3 regions of the Micromonospora chokoriensis genome follow, and region 2 is predicted to be linked to each of the others. Evidence: riboswitches for the same ligand, from Rfam matches in the RefSeq annotation. Region 2 holds a riboswitch; each other region holds the start of a gene.
What was found. A riboswitch is a leader RNA that binds a small molecule or an ion and turns the genes downstream of it on or off. The one in region 2 is predicted to bind cobalamin.

Region 1 (4,989 bases), 960 kb from region 2:
CGGTGACCTCGGCGACGCGTTGCCGGCACTGCTGGGCACCCCGGTCGAAGCGGTCGGCATCGACCTCGTCGCCGGGCCAAGCAACCTGAACCGGCTCGCCGCCGCCGGCCCGCTGCACGGCAAGACGATCGTCGCGGGACTGATCGACGGGCGCAACATCTGGCGCACCGACCTGCGCTCCGCGGCCGCGACCGGCGCCGCGCTGACCGGCCTGGCCGACCACGTCTCGGTGTCGACCTCGTGCTCCCTGCTGCACGTACCGGTGGACCTCGCCGCCGAACCTGACCTGGACCAGGACCTCCGTGCACGGCTCGCGTTCGCCCGGCAGAAGGTCGACGAGGTGGTCGCTCTCGGACGCGCCCTGCGCGACGGCGTCGGCGCCCTGCCCCCTGCCTCGCCCGCGACCCCGGCGGCCTGGCGCAACGACGGAGTGCGGGCCCGGCTCGACGCGCTGCGTCCCGAGCACCTACGGCGCGGGCCGTACGCGCAGCGGGCCGCCAGCCAGCAGGCCCGACTGAACCTTCCACCCCTGCCCACCACCACCATCGGATCCTTCCCCCAGACCTCGGAGCTGCGGCAGGCCCGTGCGGCGCACCGGGCCGGTCGGCTCGATGACAGCGGCTACGCCGAGCGGATGCGCGCCGAGGTCGCTCACGTCATCGCCGTGCAGGAACGACTCGGGCTGGACGTGCTGGTGCACGGCGAGCCGGAACGCAACGACATGGTGCAGTACTTCGGTGAGCAGCTCGACGGGTTCGCCGCCACGGTGAACGGGTGGGTGCAGTCGTACGGCTCCCGGTGCGTACGCCCACCGATCATCTACGGCGACGTCACCCGGACCGGGCCGATGACCGTCGCCTGGTCCACCTACGCGCAGTCGCTGACGAACCGACCGGTCAAGGGCATGCTCACCGGACCGGTGACGATCCTGGCCTGGTCGTTCGTCCGCACCGACCAACCCCTCGCCGACACCGCCAACCAGGTCGCTCTCGCGCTACGCGACGAGGCCCGCGACCTGGAGGCCGCCGGCATCCGCATCATCCAGGTCGACGAACCCGCCCTACGGGAGACACTGCCACTGCGCCAGGACGAGCAGCGCGCCTACCTGGACTGGGCGGTCGGGGCGTTCCGGCTCGCCACCAGCGGAATCGCCGACGCCACCCAGATCCACACCCACCTGTGCTACTCCGAGTTTGGCGAGATCCTTCCCGCGATCGACGCCCTCGACGCCGACGTCACCAGCATCGAGGCGTCGCGCTCGAAGATGGAGATCCTCGACGACCTGCGCACCACCGGCTACCACCGGGGAGTCGGCCCCGGGGTGTACGACATCCACTCACCCCGCGTACCGGAACAGGCGGAGGTCAACGACGCGCTACGCCGCGCCGTCGCCGCGGTGCCCGCCGAAAGGCTCTGGGTCAACCCCGACTGCGGCCTGAAGACTCGCGGCTACCCGGAGGTCGAGCAGGCCCTGGCCCGCCTGGTCAGCGGCGCCGCCGAGATCCGCAGCACGCTCATCTGAGCGCGCGGTGGGGCGGCGGCACGCTGCCGCCCCACCGTGGTTTGCGAGAACGCGCATCCGATGCCCGCATCGGCCGCACGGGCTCGTCAACCTGCGCCGACGGAAACCTGCCGAGCGCGGGAATCCGGGCGGCCTGCGAGGATGGCGGCGAGGATCTCCGCGCCGTCGACAACCCTCGGGCCGGGGCGGTTGAAGTAGGCGGGCCCATCGACCACCCACACCTGCCCCTGACGCACCGCAGGCAGGTCAGCCCAGCCCGGTTGCCCGGCCGCTACCGACAACTCGTCGATGGTCCGTTCAGGTGTGAACCCGCACGGCCCGAACACCACCACGTCCGGAGCCAGGTCGGCAACGACCGACCACAGGTGTGGGGTGCTGTGCGCCCCCGGACCGAGCAGCAACGAACGCCCGCCTGCGGCAGCTATCTGCTCGGGCACCCAGTGCCCACCCGGCATCAACGGGTCGAGCCACTCGACGAACAGCACCGTCGGCGCGTCGGACGACGGGCCGGGCAACGCAGCGAGTCGACGTTCGGCGTCCGCCCGGATCTCCGCCGCCCTGCCCCTGGTGTCGGTCAAAGCGGCCACGGCGTCGACCGTGTCCAGGATCCCGCTGATCGTCCTCGCCTCCAGGGACACCACCCTGGTATCGAGATCGATCAGCCGCACCGCGTCGTTGACCCGCGCATAGGAGACCGCACACACGTCGCACAGGTCCTGGGTCAGGATCAGATCCGGCTTCAGGTCTTCCAGCATCGTGACGTCGAGCTGGTACAACGACGACCCACGGTGCGCGCCGCCAGCGGTCGCCGCCGAGATCTCCCGGCTCGTCAACGCCTCGGGCAGAGACGTCCCCGTCACCGTCGGGACATCGGCCAGGTCTCCCGGCGGCCAGTCACACTCGTGCGTGCGGCCGACCAGATGCCCGGTCAGGCCGAGCATGGCCACGATGTCCGTGGCCGCCGGCAGCAGGGAGACGATGCGCACACCCGCCTGCCTACCAGGCATGACCACGCCACGTCCACCTCGCGAGCCGGACTACGGCGGCGGTCACCGGCCCTCGCTACGACCCGAGCGCGAGGCGTACCCCGAGCGCGACGAACGCCGCCGCGCAGATCCTGTTGACGCGCCGCGAGAAGCGACCGTCAGTCATGCGAGCGCCGAGTCGCCCGACACCGGCGCCCAGGGCGATATCGACGGCGAGTTGCACCACGACGAAGACCGCACCGAGAAGCACCAGTTGAGCGGTCGCGTTGCCCTGTGCCGGATCGACGAACTGAGGCAGAAACGCCACGCTGAACAGGATCATCTTGGGATTGAGGAGATTGGTCACCAGTCCGCGCAGGAAGGCCCGCCCGGAGCTGCCACCCTGCTCCGGCCTCCCGGAAGGCGCAGCGCCGGCGCCGCGCAGTGCCCGCACGCCGAGGATGATCAGGTACGCCGCACCGACCCAGCGAATCACGGTGAACAACACCGGCGAGGCGGCGATCACCGTGGCGAGTCCGCAGACGACCGCCGCGATGTGCACCGCCTCCCCGGTGGCGACGCCGAGCGCGGCCACCACCCCGGCGCGGGTGCCGTAACGGGCGGCGTTGGCCAGAACGAACATCATGTCCGGACCGGGCGTCACCATGAGGACGACGATCGCGGCGAGGTAGCCGACCAGCGTCGCAACGGAGAGTCCGAGCACCGCTCAGCCCTCCTCGGCGCCGTCGAGCAGCGCCCGCCGCAGCGCCAACCGGTGCTCGCGGCGGATCTCCGCCTCGCGGTACCGCCGCCGGTCCCCATCGGTCTCCGGCAGCAGCGGCGGCACCGCGCGGGGCTGACCGTTGTCGTCGATGGCGACCATGACCAGGTGGGCGGTTGCCACGTCGGTGGGCGGCACCGCCCGGTCCCACCGGTCGGCGGTCACTTTGACCGCCACCTCCATCGAGCTGCGGCCGGCCCAGGTGATCCGGGCGTCGACGTGCACGACGTCGCCGACCCGCACCGCCCGCAGGAACGCCGTCTCGTCGATCGCGGCGGTCACCGCAGGCCCATCGGAATGGCGGGCGGCGACCACCCCGGCGACGGAGTCGATGAGGTTGAGGATCCGGCCGCCGTGGACCGTACCCATCAGGTTGGTGTGGTGCTGGTCCATGATCTGCGACAGGGTCAGGTGTGACGCAGACGGCGCTCGGCCGGCGATCGTGGTGGTGTCGTGCACAGCGGTAGTCCGTCCCTCGGGAAACCACACCGCCGGACCACGGGCGCGCGCTGACGAGGACACACCGGCGCACACCTCCCGGCGCGTCACCCGCTCAGCCCACCCGCGAGGCCGACGGCAGCGCACACGGTTGTGTACGCAGCACTGGCAGGTCTTCGGACTCGCGGGCCCGACCGGCTGCACGCCGGTCCCCTACTGGCCGTCGCTTCCCAGGCCACTGGCCCAGTGCTGATGACGGCGGTCGTTCCCACTCACCGCTGCGGGGCAGCCCCGGATTCCCACCGGGTTCCCTCTTACGACGCCCAGCCACCTCGTGACCGAGCGAACCAGCGCCGCCCGAAGCATAGCCCGTGTGGATGACCTGCTCAGATGCCGGGACTCCCGGGCATTAACGGATTGAACCACTCGACGATCAACCTGGGAGGGTAGGAGGTCTAGCCCATCCGCGCGAGCCGGACACCCTGTCCGCCTGCCGCAGGCTTATACGAACAACACTCATACCTCCCCGCAAGCATCTCCCGATCGTGGAGGTCCTATGGCGACGAGGACGATGACAGAACCCGAACGGAGCACCCTTTCATCCTGGGCCGTCGGGCAGCGGAAGCTACGGCCACAACGGTTTACCCGGGCTGCGGATGGACTGCGGTTCGCGTTCTACGGACGGATGTCCACCGTCCACTTCCAGGATCGGGCCTCGTCGTGCCGGTGGCAGCGCAACTTTGCCGAGGACTTGGTCGCCGGTCATGGCCGAATCGTGGTGGAGTTCTTCGACGAGGGCGTCTCCCGCCGGGTGCCCTGGCCGGACCGGCCGCAGGCGTCACGGCTGCTCGACGCCCTGATGGGCTCGGCACGCGGGTTCGACGCGATCGTCGTCGGTGAGTACGAGCGCGCCTTCCACGGCCAGCAGCTTGAGCAGTTGACTCCGACCTTGCTCAGCCACGGCGTGCAGTTGTGGCTACCAGAAACCTACGGGCCGGTGGACTTCGACAACCCCCGACAGATGGCGCTACTGGACCTACTCGGTGTGCACTCCCACCGGGAGGTGTCCCGAGCCCGGCATCGCACCACCGCGGCCATGCGCGCTCAGGCAGAGTTGCAGGGCCGACACCTCGGCGGCCGGCCACCCTACGGCTACCGGCTCGCCGACGCCGGCCCTCATCCGAACCGCGCCCACGCCGCCTGGGGACGACGCCTGCACCGCTTGGAGCCCGACCCTGCCACCGCACCCCACGTCCGGTGGATCTTCGAGCAGCGGCTCGCCG
Region 2 (4,989 bases):
CGCGCCCCCGTCGTAGAGCAGCGTCGCCACCCGGCAGACGCCCGAGGGGTCGGGGTCGGCGACCAGCACCTGCTCGGGCGGACCCAACGACGCCGGTAGGCGGATCGGGAACCGCACCGCCCGCTGCGCCTCGTCCAGGGCGGCGGTCCGCTGCGCGGGCAACGGCGACGGGGTGCCGGCGGGCGGCGTCGGGGCGGGCGAGGTGGCGATGCTGACACCGGCGAAGCGCAGCAGCCCGGCAACGGCGTCCGCGACGGCGGCCCGCGTCGGCGGCAACACCGCGACCAGGAGGGCGACCAGCGCCGCCGCGGCGAGCGGACGCCACCGGCGCACGGGCTTGTCGAGTCGTACGCGGACACGGGCGGTCACGTCGGGCGGCTCGGGTGTCTCCAGCCAGGCGGACAGGTCGCGTAACTCCCGTTCGAGGTCACCCATGCCGGACCTCCTCCCGGTCGAGAAGGCCGCGGAGTTTCGCCAGCGCCCGGGACGTGCGCGACTTCACCGTCCCCCGGGGCCAACCCAGTGCCGCCACCGTCTCCTCCTCGGTGAGATCGAGGAAGTACCGACAGACGATCACCTCGCGGTCCCGTACCGGCAGTTGCCGCAGGGCCCCGACCAGCGCCTCCCGGCGCTCCCCGGCGAGGACCGCGCCGACCGCCCCGTCCTCGGCGACCTCGGACGTCGGGTCGGCCGTCGCCGCCCGCAGGAGGAGCCCGTCCCGCCGGCCCCGGGACCGGTGCAGGTTGCGGGTCTCGTTGGCGACGATCGCGAGCAGCCACGAGCGGAAGGATGACTCGCCCCGGTAACGGGACAACTTGCGGTACGCCTTGACGAACGCCTCCTGCATGACGTCCTCGGAGTCCGAACCCGCACCGAGCAGCACCGCCGTCCGGTACGCGGACGCGGTGTGCCGGGCGACCAGGAGGTCGTACGCCTCCAGGTCACCGGCCCGGGCGCGGGTGACGAGAGTGTCGTCGTCCAGGGGAGGCCTCCGTTCGGATCACCCTCATGACACCGCCCACGGGTCGCGGGTTCCACCCGGCGCGGGTCAGGTTGCTCCCACCCGGCGTGCAGCGTGTTGCCAGGATTCGGTGGTGCACTGGGAGAGGTGTCGAGGAGAGGGGCTGGTCATGAGCTGGTTCAATCGCCGGGCACGGGGTGCCGAGGCGACCCCGACGAAGCTGGACCGGGAGGCGACCCGCGAGGACCTCGCGGCGCTGGAGGCGTTCGTCGCCAGCCGGCGGGGCGTGGAGTTCTACCTGGAGCCGGAGACCACGGCGACGGACACCACGGTGGTGGCGATTGCCCACGACGGTGAGTGGATCCGCCGGCGCACCGGTACGCCCCGGGCGGCGGGGACCATCGCCCGCAAGCACGCGGTGCCGTTGTACGAGGCGGCCCGCACCGGCTACCCGGAACGGATGCGGGTGTGGAACCGCGCCCACCCGGAACGCCACGCCCGCTGAGACTCGCCTGCTCAGGCGTCCTCGACGGCTGACCGGGCCTGTTCAGCGGTCATCGGCTCGGCGTGGCTGGAGACGTACCAGTGGTAGTCGTCGTGGAGTAGTCGTCGGACCAGGCCCAGGTCGAGGCCGTCCTCGGGTCGGCGCAGGTGGGCCGGCGGTGGGTAGAAGCAGTCGCCCAACACCATGACACCCGAGTCGGGCACCAGGACGACCGTCGAATCCGGGGCGTGCCGACCTCCGACGTGCCGTAGCCCCACGCCGGCGGGCAACTCGTCGGCATCGGTGAAGGTCCGGGTCGGTGGGAGGACCGCGAAGTCCTCCCAGGAGCCGACAGCCCGTGCCCGCGCCCGGAAGCTCGGGCCGAGGCGAGGGTCGGTGCGTACCTGCTCGTCCAGGTAGTGGTGGCTCCACGGCCGGGCGGCCTCGGCGCGCAGCAGCGGCACGGCCGCCTCGTGCCCGACGATCTCGACACCGGGCCAGGCGCAGGCTCCCCAGACGTGGTCCCAGTGGTGGTGGGTGTAGACGAGCCAGCGTGGCTGCGGTAGCCCGGCGGCGGCGAGCGCGATCTGGATCTCGCGGGCGTGCGCGGGGCTCTGCCCGGCGTCGATCATCACACTGCCGCGCTCGTCGACCACGACGGCGACGCCGGCCTGGACGGCCTCCGGGTCGGGATCGCCCGGACAGATCCAGACACGGCCGGCCAGGTGGTGGAACTGCGGGGCGACCAACGTGATCGACCTCCGAGATTGACCGTGGACGTTGCTGTGGCGTGCGCCGATCGTAGGGGACGGTGCCGCCCGGCACCGTCCCGCCGGACGATCGGAGCAGGCCAGAGTAGGTTTACTCATCCTTTGCTCTGCATACCTGTAGGCACCGGTGACGGTCCGTGCCCGGCGCGTATGGGTATGCAGAGCAAAGGGCGTGGGGCATTCATCCGGGGCATTGCCACAGCGCGCATCCGCCGTCGCGGCAATCGCTGAAGCTCGATGGATGGCGGCCGTCGGGCCGGGTCGGAGCGGCGTTGACCCGCGGCGGAAGGGTGTGGCAGCATTCGCGGCCTGACGGCAGTGAAGGAAGTCGGTGCGATTCCGACGCGGTCCCGCCACTGTCACCGGGGAGTGATCCCCCCTCGTGCGCCACGGCCGTGTGTCTGCGGTTGGAAGGCCGGGGGAGAGCGTCGATCCGGAAGCCAGGATACTTCGGCCGTCGGGACGTACCCCAGGGCGTGGACACCCGAGGAGGACCCGATGACGCACGGCGTCTCATTCATCGACGAGCTTCGTCGTCACTCGCACGGTGGGCGATCCACCGTCCCCGCGACCGGTCACGCCCCGCTGAGCTGAGCGCCGCCCGCCGCCGATCGGCCCCGCCGCTCGCGCCCGCGAGCCGTCCGCCCCGCCGTCGTACCGGCTGACGCCGCACCCACCCGCATCGTCGCGGTCACCCTCGTGGTGGCCGGGGCGTCACTCCCCGGAGCCCGCCGTGCGCATCCTGCTGCTGTCCACCGCCGACACCGACCTGCTGGCCGCCCGCGCCAGCGGCGCCGACTACCGGCTGGCCAACCCCTCCCGGGTCGCCGCCGACGAGGTGCCCGCCCTGCTCGACGGGGTGAACCTCGTCGTCGTACGCCTGCTCGGTGGTCGACAGGCCTGGCCGGACGGCCTCGCGGCGGTGCTCGCCACCGGCGTGCCGACCGTCGTGCTCGGCGGTGAGGCGCTGCCCGACGCGGAGCTGATGGCCATCTCCACGGTGCCGTCCGGGGTCGTCACCCAGGCGCTCGCCTACCTGGTCGAGGGCGGGCCGGACAACCTGGGGCAGCTGGCCCGGTTCCTCTCCGACACGGTGCTGCTCACCGGTGAGGGGTTCAATCCGCCCACACCCACCCCGGCGTACGGCGTGCACCGTGAGTACCCGACGAATCCGGAGCAGCCCACCGTCGGGATCGTCTTCTACCGGGCGCACGCCCTGGCCGGTAACACCGGCTTCGTCGACGTGCTCGCGGACGCGGTCCGCGCGGCCGGCGGCAACCCGCTGCCGATCTTCTGCGGCTCGTTGCGGGGGCTGACCACCGGATCCGGCCCGCTCGGGCTCTTCGCCCGCTGCGACGCCCTGCTGGTCACCGTCCTCGCGGCGGGCGGCGCGGTCGCCGCGGACGCCTCCGGGGGCGGCGACGAGGACGCCTGGGACGTCGGCGCCCTGGCCGCCCTGGACGTGCCGATCATCCAGGCGCTCTGCCTGACCAGCACCCGCAAGCAGTGGGCCGACAGCGACGCCGGGCTGTCCCCGTTGGACGCCGCGATGCAGGTGGCCATCCCCGAGTTCGACGGCCGGATCATCACCGTGCCGTTCTCGTTCAAGCAGATCGACTCCGACGGGCTCTCGGTCTACGCCGCCGATCCCGAGCGGGCCGCCCGGGTCGCCGGGATCGCGGTGCGCCACGCCCGGCTGCGGTACCTCCCCAACCCGGACAAGCGGGTCGCCGTGGTGCTCAGCTCGTACCCCACCAAGCACTCCCGGGTCGGCAACGCCGTCGGGCTGGACACTCCGGTCTCGGCGGTCCGGTTGCTCGCCGCGCTGGCCGAGGACGGCTACGACCTGGGCGACGCGCCGCCTCCCGCCGACGGGGACGCGTTGATCCACGCGCTGATCGCCGCCGGTGGGCACGACGTGGAGTGGCTCACCCCGGAGCAGTTGGCCGCGGCCGAGGCCCGGATACCGGGGAACACGTACCGGCGGTGGTTCGACCAGGTCCCGGCCGAGCTGCGTGAGCGGATGCGGGAGCACTGGGGTGAGCCGCCCGGCGAGCTGTACACCGACGGCGGGGACATCGTGCTCGCCGGTCTGCGCTTCGGCAACGTGGTGCTGCTGATCCAGCCGCCACGCGGCTTCGGGGAGAACCCGATCGCCATCTACCACGACCCGGACCTGCCGCCCAGCCATCACTACCTGGCCGCGTACCGCTGGTTGGCCACGCCCGCCTCCGACGGCGGCTTCGACGCGGACGCCGTGGTGCACCTGGGCAAGCACGGCACCCTGGAGTGGTTGCCCGGCAAGGGTCTCGGCCTGGCCGCCGACTGCGCGCCCGACACGGTCCTCGGTGACCTGCCGCTGGTCTACCCGTTCATCGTCAACGACCCGGGCGAGGGCACCCAGGCCAAGCGGCGGGCACACGCCGTGGTCATCGACCACCTGGTGCCGCCGATGGCCCGCGCCGAGACCTACGGCGACCTGGCCAAACTGGAGCAACTGCTCGACGAGTACGCCACCGTGCAGGCCCTCGACCCGGCCAAGGTGCCCACCGTCCGGGCGCAGATCTGGGACCTGGTGCGCGCCGCCGAACTGCACCACGACCTGCACGCCGAGGCGATGCCCGACGCGGACGACTTCGACGACTTCGTGCTGCACCTCGACGGGTACCTGTGCGAGGTCAAGGACGTGCAGATCCGCGACGGCCTGCACATCCTCGCCGACGCGCCCACCGGCGAGCCCCGGGTCAACCTGGTCCTCGCCGTGCTGCGCGCTC
Region 3 (4,989 bases), 560 kb from region 2:
CGGAGTAGGTCGCGCCACGGAACGACAGCGGGGCGAGCGAGTGGGTGCCCCAGCCGAGCGCGCTGACCACGTGCCCGTAATAGGTGCGTACCGCCGCGAACGACGCGTCGAGCGTCGCGCCACCGACGTTGTCGACCACGATGTCGAACCCCTCGCCACCGGTGTGCCTCTCGACGTACTCCTCCACGGTGGTCGAGGTGTAGTCGATGGGTACGGCGCCCAGGCTCTCGATCACCCGTACGCTCGCCGGCCCGCCGGTGGCGTACACCTCGGCACCCTTTGCCTGAGCGAGTTGCAGGCCCACGTGACCGACACCGCCGGCACCGCCGTGCACCAGCACCTTCTGCCCGGCGCGGACCCCGGCGCGGTCGACGAGCCCCTCCCAGGAGGTGATCGCCGCCAGTGGCAACGCGGCGGCCTCGCGCATCGAGAGGCCGCCGGGCTTGCGAGCCAGTAACCGGGCGTCCACGGCGGCGTACTCGGCCAGCGAACCCTGTAGCCCACCCACTCCCCCGCAGAGCCCGTACACCTCGTCTCCCGGCGCGAACCCCGTCACCTCCGCGCCGACCGCCGCGACGACCCCGGCAAGGTCCAGCCCCAGCACCGCGGGCGGCTGGACCCGCGCGTGCGCGGCCTGTCCGGTCTGGATCTTCGTGTCGAGGGGGTTGACCCCGCTGGCGACGATCCGCACCAGCACCTGCCCCACCCCGGGGGTGGGCTGATCGATCTCCTCGACCGTCAGCGGGCTGTCGAACTCCCGCAGCACCGCTGCACGCATGACAGCCCGCCCCTCCGTGATCGAGACATCACCTGGACGCTATCCAACCGGGTCGCCGCCCGGGCGACATCGGCGGCGACCCACGTGATCGAGTTGCGGGCGCACTCGGCCAACTCCTCGATCACGGGCGCCGCGACGTCCGCTGGGTCCCGCCGTTGGCGGAACCCAGCGGACGGTCAGGCCGGAGGTGACTGGGCGGTCTCGGCCAGGAGCAGGGACAGTTCCCGGACCAGATCGTCCATGGACTGGCCGCTCTGTGCCCTGGCCAGGCCCAGTGCGAGGTCCGCGAGCAGATAGAAGCCGAGGGTACGGGCCTGCTCGGGGCCGAACGCCGACATGAGAGCTTCCGCGCCCGCGAGGTCACCGCGATGCTTGGCCGCGATGACCCCGGCAGCGCGTTGGACGATCTCCGCGGCCTCGGGGGTGTACCCGGTCACGCCGATCAGATCTTCGGGGTGGCGGCGCGGGCGGCGTCGAAACGCGAGATGACGTCGGTCCAGTTGACCAGGTTCCACAGCCGATCCACGTAGTCCGGGCGGACGTTGCGGTACTGCAGGTAGTAGGCGTGCTCCCAGGCGTCGAACACCAGGATCGGGGTGGAGCCCTGCCCGACGTTGCCGTGGTGGTCGTAGACCTGCTCCACGATCAACCGCTGGCTCAGCGGCTCCCAGGCCAGGACACCCCAACCGGAGCCCTGCACACCCTTGGTCGCCGCCGACAACTGACCGGCGAAGCCGTCGAAGGAGCCGAAGTGCTCGTCGATCGCCGCCGCCAACTCACCGTCGGGGCGGTCACCGCCGTCCGGGGACAGGTTGTTCCAGAAGATCGAGTGCAGGACGTGCCCGGACAGGTTGAACGCGAACGTCTTCTCCAGCCCGACCAGCGTCGAGTAGTCGCCCTTGTCACGGGCCTCGGCAAGCCGGTCGAGCCCGTCGTTGGCGCCCTTGACGTACGCGGCGTGGTGCTTGTCGTGGTGCAGCTCCAGGATCTCGCCGGACATGGCGGGCTCGAGTGCGCCGTAGTCGTAGGGCAGGTCGGGCAGGTTGTACACGGCCAGGGAGTACGTCCTCTCAATGCTGCCTCAATATGGCTGTTGCCAATATCTTGCAACAAGAGGCCGCACCGTGTCAGCGGACGGGTTCGATCACAGATCGTCGGCGGTAGCGTCCGACCATGTCGCAGCCAACAGCAGGCGGCTCGACACGCCGACCATGCCGAGCGGATCGCCCGCGGTCACTCACGTCATCACGGAGATCTGGGCAACTTCCCGGATGTTGCTGCCTCCGACGTGTGGGAGTCACCAACAACCCTGATGTTGCACGGATCTTGGCGACGAGTGCGCGACGCGGGCGACCGCCTCGGCGTCCCGCGCTACTGCGCCGGTCCGGCGAGCCCAGGCTGCCCGAGCGCCCCCTCAGCCCTCCTCGGCGCCGTCGAGCAGCGCCCTCCGCAGGGCCAACCGGTGCTCGCGGCGGATCTCCGCCTCGCGGTAGCGCCTCCGGTCCCCGTCGGTCTCGGGTAGCAACGGCGGCACCGTCCTCGGCTGGCCGTCGTCGTCGATCGCGACCATGACCAGGTGGGCGGTGGCCACGTCGGTGGGTGGCACGGCCCGGTCCCACCGGTCGGCGGTGACCTTGACCGCGACCTCCATCGAGCTGCGCCCGGCCCAGGTGATCCGGGCGTCGACGTGCACGACGTCGCCGACCCGCACCGCGCGCAGGAACGCGGTCTCGTCGATCGCGGCGGTGACCGCCGGCCCGTCGGAGTGCCGGGCGGCGACCACCCCGGCGACGGAGTCGATGAGGTTGAGGATCCGGCCGCCGTGCACCGTACCCATCAGGTTGGTGTGGTGCTGGTCCATGATCTGCGACAGGGTCAGGTGCGACGCCGACGGCGCTCGGCCGGCGATCGTGGCGGTGTCGTGCACAGCGGTAGTCCGTCCCTCGGGAACCACACCACCGGTACGCGGACACCCTGACGAGCACGCGCCGACGGACGGCACGTCACCCGCTCAGCCCACCCGCGAGGCCGACGGCGGCGCACACGGTCGCGTGCGCAGCGCAGGCAGGTCTTCGGACTCGCGGGCCGGACCGGTCGCGCCGGTCTCCTACCGGCCGTCGCTTCCCAGGCCGACGGCCCAGTGCTGATGACGGCGTTCGTTCCCACTCACCGCTGCGGGGCAGTCCCGGACTTCCACCGGGTTCCCTCTTACGACGCCCCGACGGTCACGACGGGGCGAACCAGCGCCGCCCGCAGCATAGCTGGCCAGGCAAGTCGCGGCACCGGGGGCGCGGCGCGGAGGCAGCGCCGGGGCCTCGTCGGCTTTTGCCATGTGAGGAAAAAGATCGCCAGCTCTTGAAAAAAGCCTCACTCCGGTCAGGATATTCAGATGCGTCGTCTCCCTCAGACTCCGGGGCGGGTGCTCTCGGGCGTCCTCGCGCTCCTCCTCGCCTCGGCGGTCGCTCTGCTCGCGTCCGCCCAACCCACCTCGGCGCACGGGACGCTCGCCATGTCCACGCCGGCGGGTGGGGCCACGGTGACCGAGCCGTTGACGGCGGTGCAGCTCTTCTTCACCGAGAAGGCCGCTCCCAACGCGTTCTTCACTGTCACCGCTCCGGGCGGCATCCGGGTCGACAACAGCTGGTCGTACGGGGAGCCGAAGCCGCTGGACCAGCCGGTACGGGAGTACTTCCTGGTCAACGGGCAGTTCGAGCCACGGGAGTACACCACCGGGTTCCCCGCGACGGTGGCCGTCACCCACCTGCCGGCCAAGGGCCAGTACTCGGTGAGCTACCTGTCGGTGGCCTCGGACGGCGACACCGTGCGGGGCACGCTGACGTTCCGCTACAACGGGCCGGTGACGGCGGCACCCACGGGGTGGAGCCCGCCGACGACGCAGCCGGACCCGGCGCTGGTGGCCGCCACCGAGCAGCACGGGTCGTCCGGGCAGGCGTCGGCGGTGCCGACCGCCTCGGCCCAGCCGGTGACCCCGCCGTCCGGGGCTGCGGCTGCCCCGCCGACCGGGTCGGCCGAGGAGAGCGGCTCGGGAGCGCCGGCCTGGGCCGGCTGGGCGGCGGCGATCGCGGCGGTCGTCGCGGTGGCCGGCTTCGTCGTCTGGCGTCGCCGGACGGCGCCCACCGGCAAACCCTCCGGCCGGGGCCGTACCTCATCGGGGACGTCCGGTCGACGCGGCGGCGGTGCCCGTACCACGAACCGGCGCTCCGCCGGCAAGACCAGCCCAGGCAGGGCCGCCGCGGGAAAGACGGCCGCCGCCAAGCCCTCCGCCGGCCGGACGGCCGGTGCGGTGAGCGGTGTCGGTACGAAGCCCACGGGTGGTAAGCGGCGACCGGCCACCGTGCCGGCGGCGCGTACGGGCGACGCGGTCGTCACGGCCCGCACGGGCGTCGCTGTCGACCCGACGGCCACCGACGCTGTCGACCCGACGCCCACTGAGCAGGAGGCGAAGGCCCCCGCCAGCACCGATCAGCAGACCAAGGTCCTCGCCAGCACCGACGACGAGTCGACGGTCGAGGCGGGCTCCCGGCCGGACACGGACCTCGCCGGGGCGGCACCCGGGTCCCGGTTGAGCAACGGCCACCTGGCGCTGCTCGTCGGCGGGCTGGTGGTCGCCCTGCTGGCCGGGTTCGGGCTGGCCCGCATCGGCACCGGCGACCAGAGCCCGGCGAACACCGCCCGGCAGCCGGCCGGCGGTCCGCCGGCCTCCGGGCAGTCGGGGTCCGCGACCGACGGGCACCAGCATCCGGCGGGCACCGGTCCGCACACGCACCGGGGTGACGGCGCGACGGGCGAGACACTGGCGACCGGGACGACGGTCAGCGCCGGTGGCTACACCCTGCAACCGCTGGAGCGGTCTCAACCCGCCGGGGTACGCGCCGACTACCGCTTCCGGATCGTCGGGACCGACCGGCAGCCGGCGACCCGCTTCGCGGTCGTCCACGACAAGCCGCTGCACATGATCGTGGTGGGCCGCGACCTGACCGGCTACCAGCACGTACACCCGACGATGGCCCCCGACGGCACCTGGAGCGTCCCCCTGACGCTGGCCCGACCCGGCGGTTACCGCGTCTACGCCGACTTCTCCGTGACCGCGGCCAACGGCGCGCCGGTGCCCCTCGTGCTGGGCGTGGACCACACGGTGCCGGGGGCGCACACCCCCGCCGCGCTGCCGCCGGCGCAGGCACAGGCGACGG

Region 1: another riboswitch for cobalamin. It lies ahead of GA0070612_RS16500 (acyl-CoA thioesterase); the one in region 2 lies ahead of cobN (cobaltochelatase subunit CobN).
Region 3: another riboswitch for cobalamin. It lies ahead of GA0070612_RS18135 (acyl-CoA thioesterase); the one in region 2 lies ahead of cobN (cobaltochelatase subunit CobN).

Annotation. Positions count from the first base shown of each region.
Region 1 is NZ_LT607409.1:3,499,675-3,504,663, reverse strand. It holds gene metE (5-methyltetrahydropteroyltriglutamate--homocysteine S-methyltransferase) at 1-1,522, shown strand, start outside; gene GA0070612_RS16510 (ABC transporter substrate-binding protein) at 1,609-2,529, opposite strand; gene GA0070612_RS16505 (LysE family translocator) at 2,585-3,211, opposite strand; gene GA0070612_RS16500 (acyl-CoA thioesterase) at 3,215-3,661, opposite strand; cobalamin riboswitch at 3,857-4,073, opposite strand; gene GA0070612_RS16495 (recombinase family protein) at 4,392-4,989, shown strand, end outside.
Region 2 is NZ_LT607409.1:4,460,638-4,465,626, forward strand. It holds gene GA0070612_RS20555 (hypothetical protein) at 1-435, opposite strand, end outside; gene GA0070612_RS20560 (RNA polymerase sigma factor) at 428-883, opposite strand; gene GA0070612_RS20565 (hypothetical protein) at 1,131-1,466, shown strand; gene GA0070612_RS20570 (MBL fold metallo-hydrolase) at 1,478-2,194, opposite strand; cobalamin riboswitch at 2,512-2,688, shown strand; gene cobN (cobaltochelatase subunit CobN) at 2,949-4,989, shown strand, end outside.
Region 3 is NZ_LT607409.1:3,900,892-3,905,880, reverse strand. It holds gene GA0070612_RS18150 (zinc-dependent alcohol dehydrogenase family protein) at 1-778, opposite strand, end outside; gene GA0070612_RS18145 (superoxide dismutase) at 955-1,215, opposite strand; gene GA0070612_RS18140 (superoxide dismutase) at 1,221-1,829, opposite strand; gene GA0070612_RS18135 (acyl-CoA thioesterase) at 2,193-2,639, opposite strand; cobalamin riboswitch at 2,825-3,038, opposite strand; gene GA0070612_RS18130 (copper resistance CopC family protein) at 3,168-4,989, shown strand, end outside.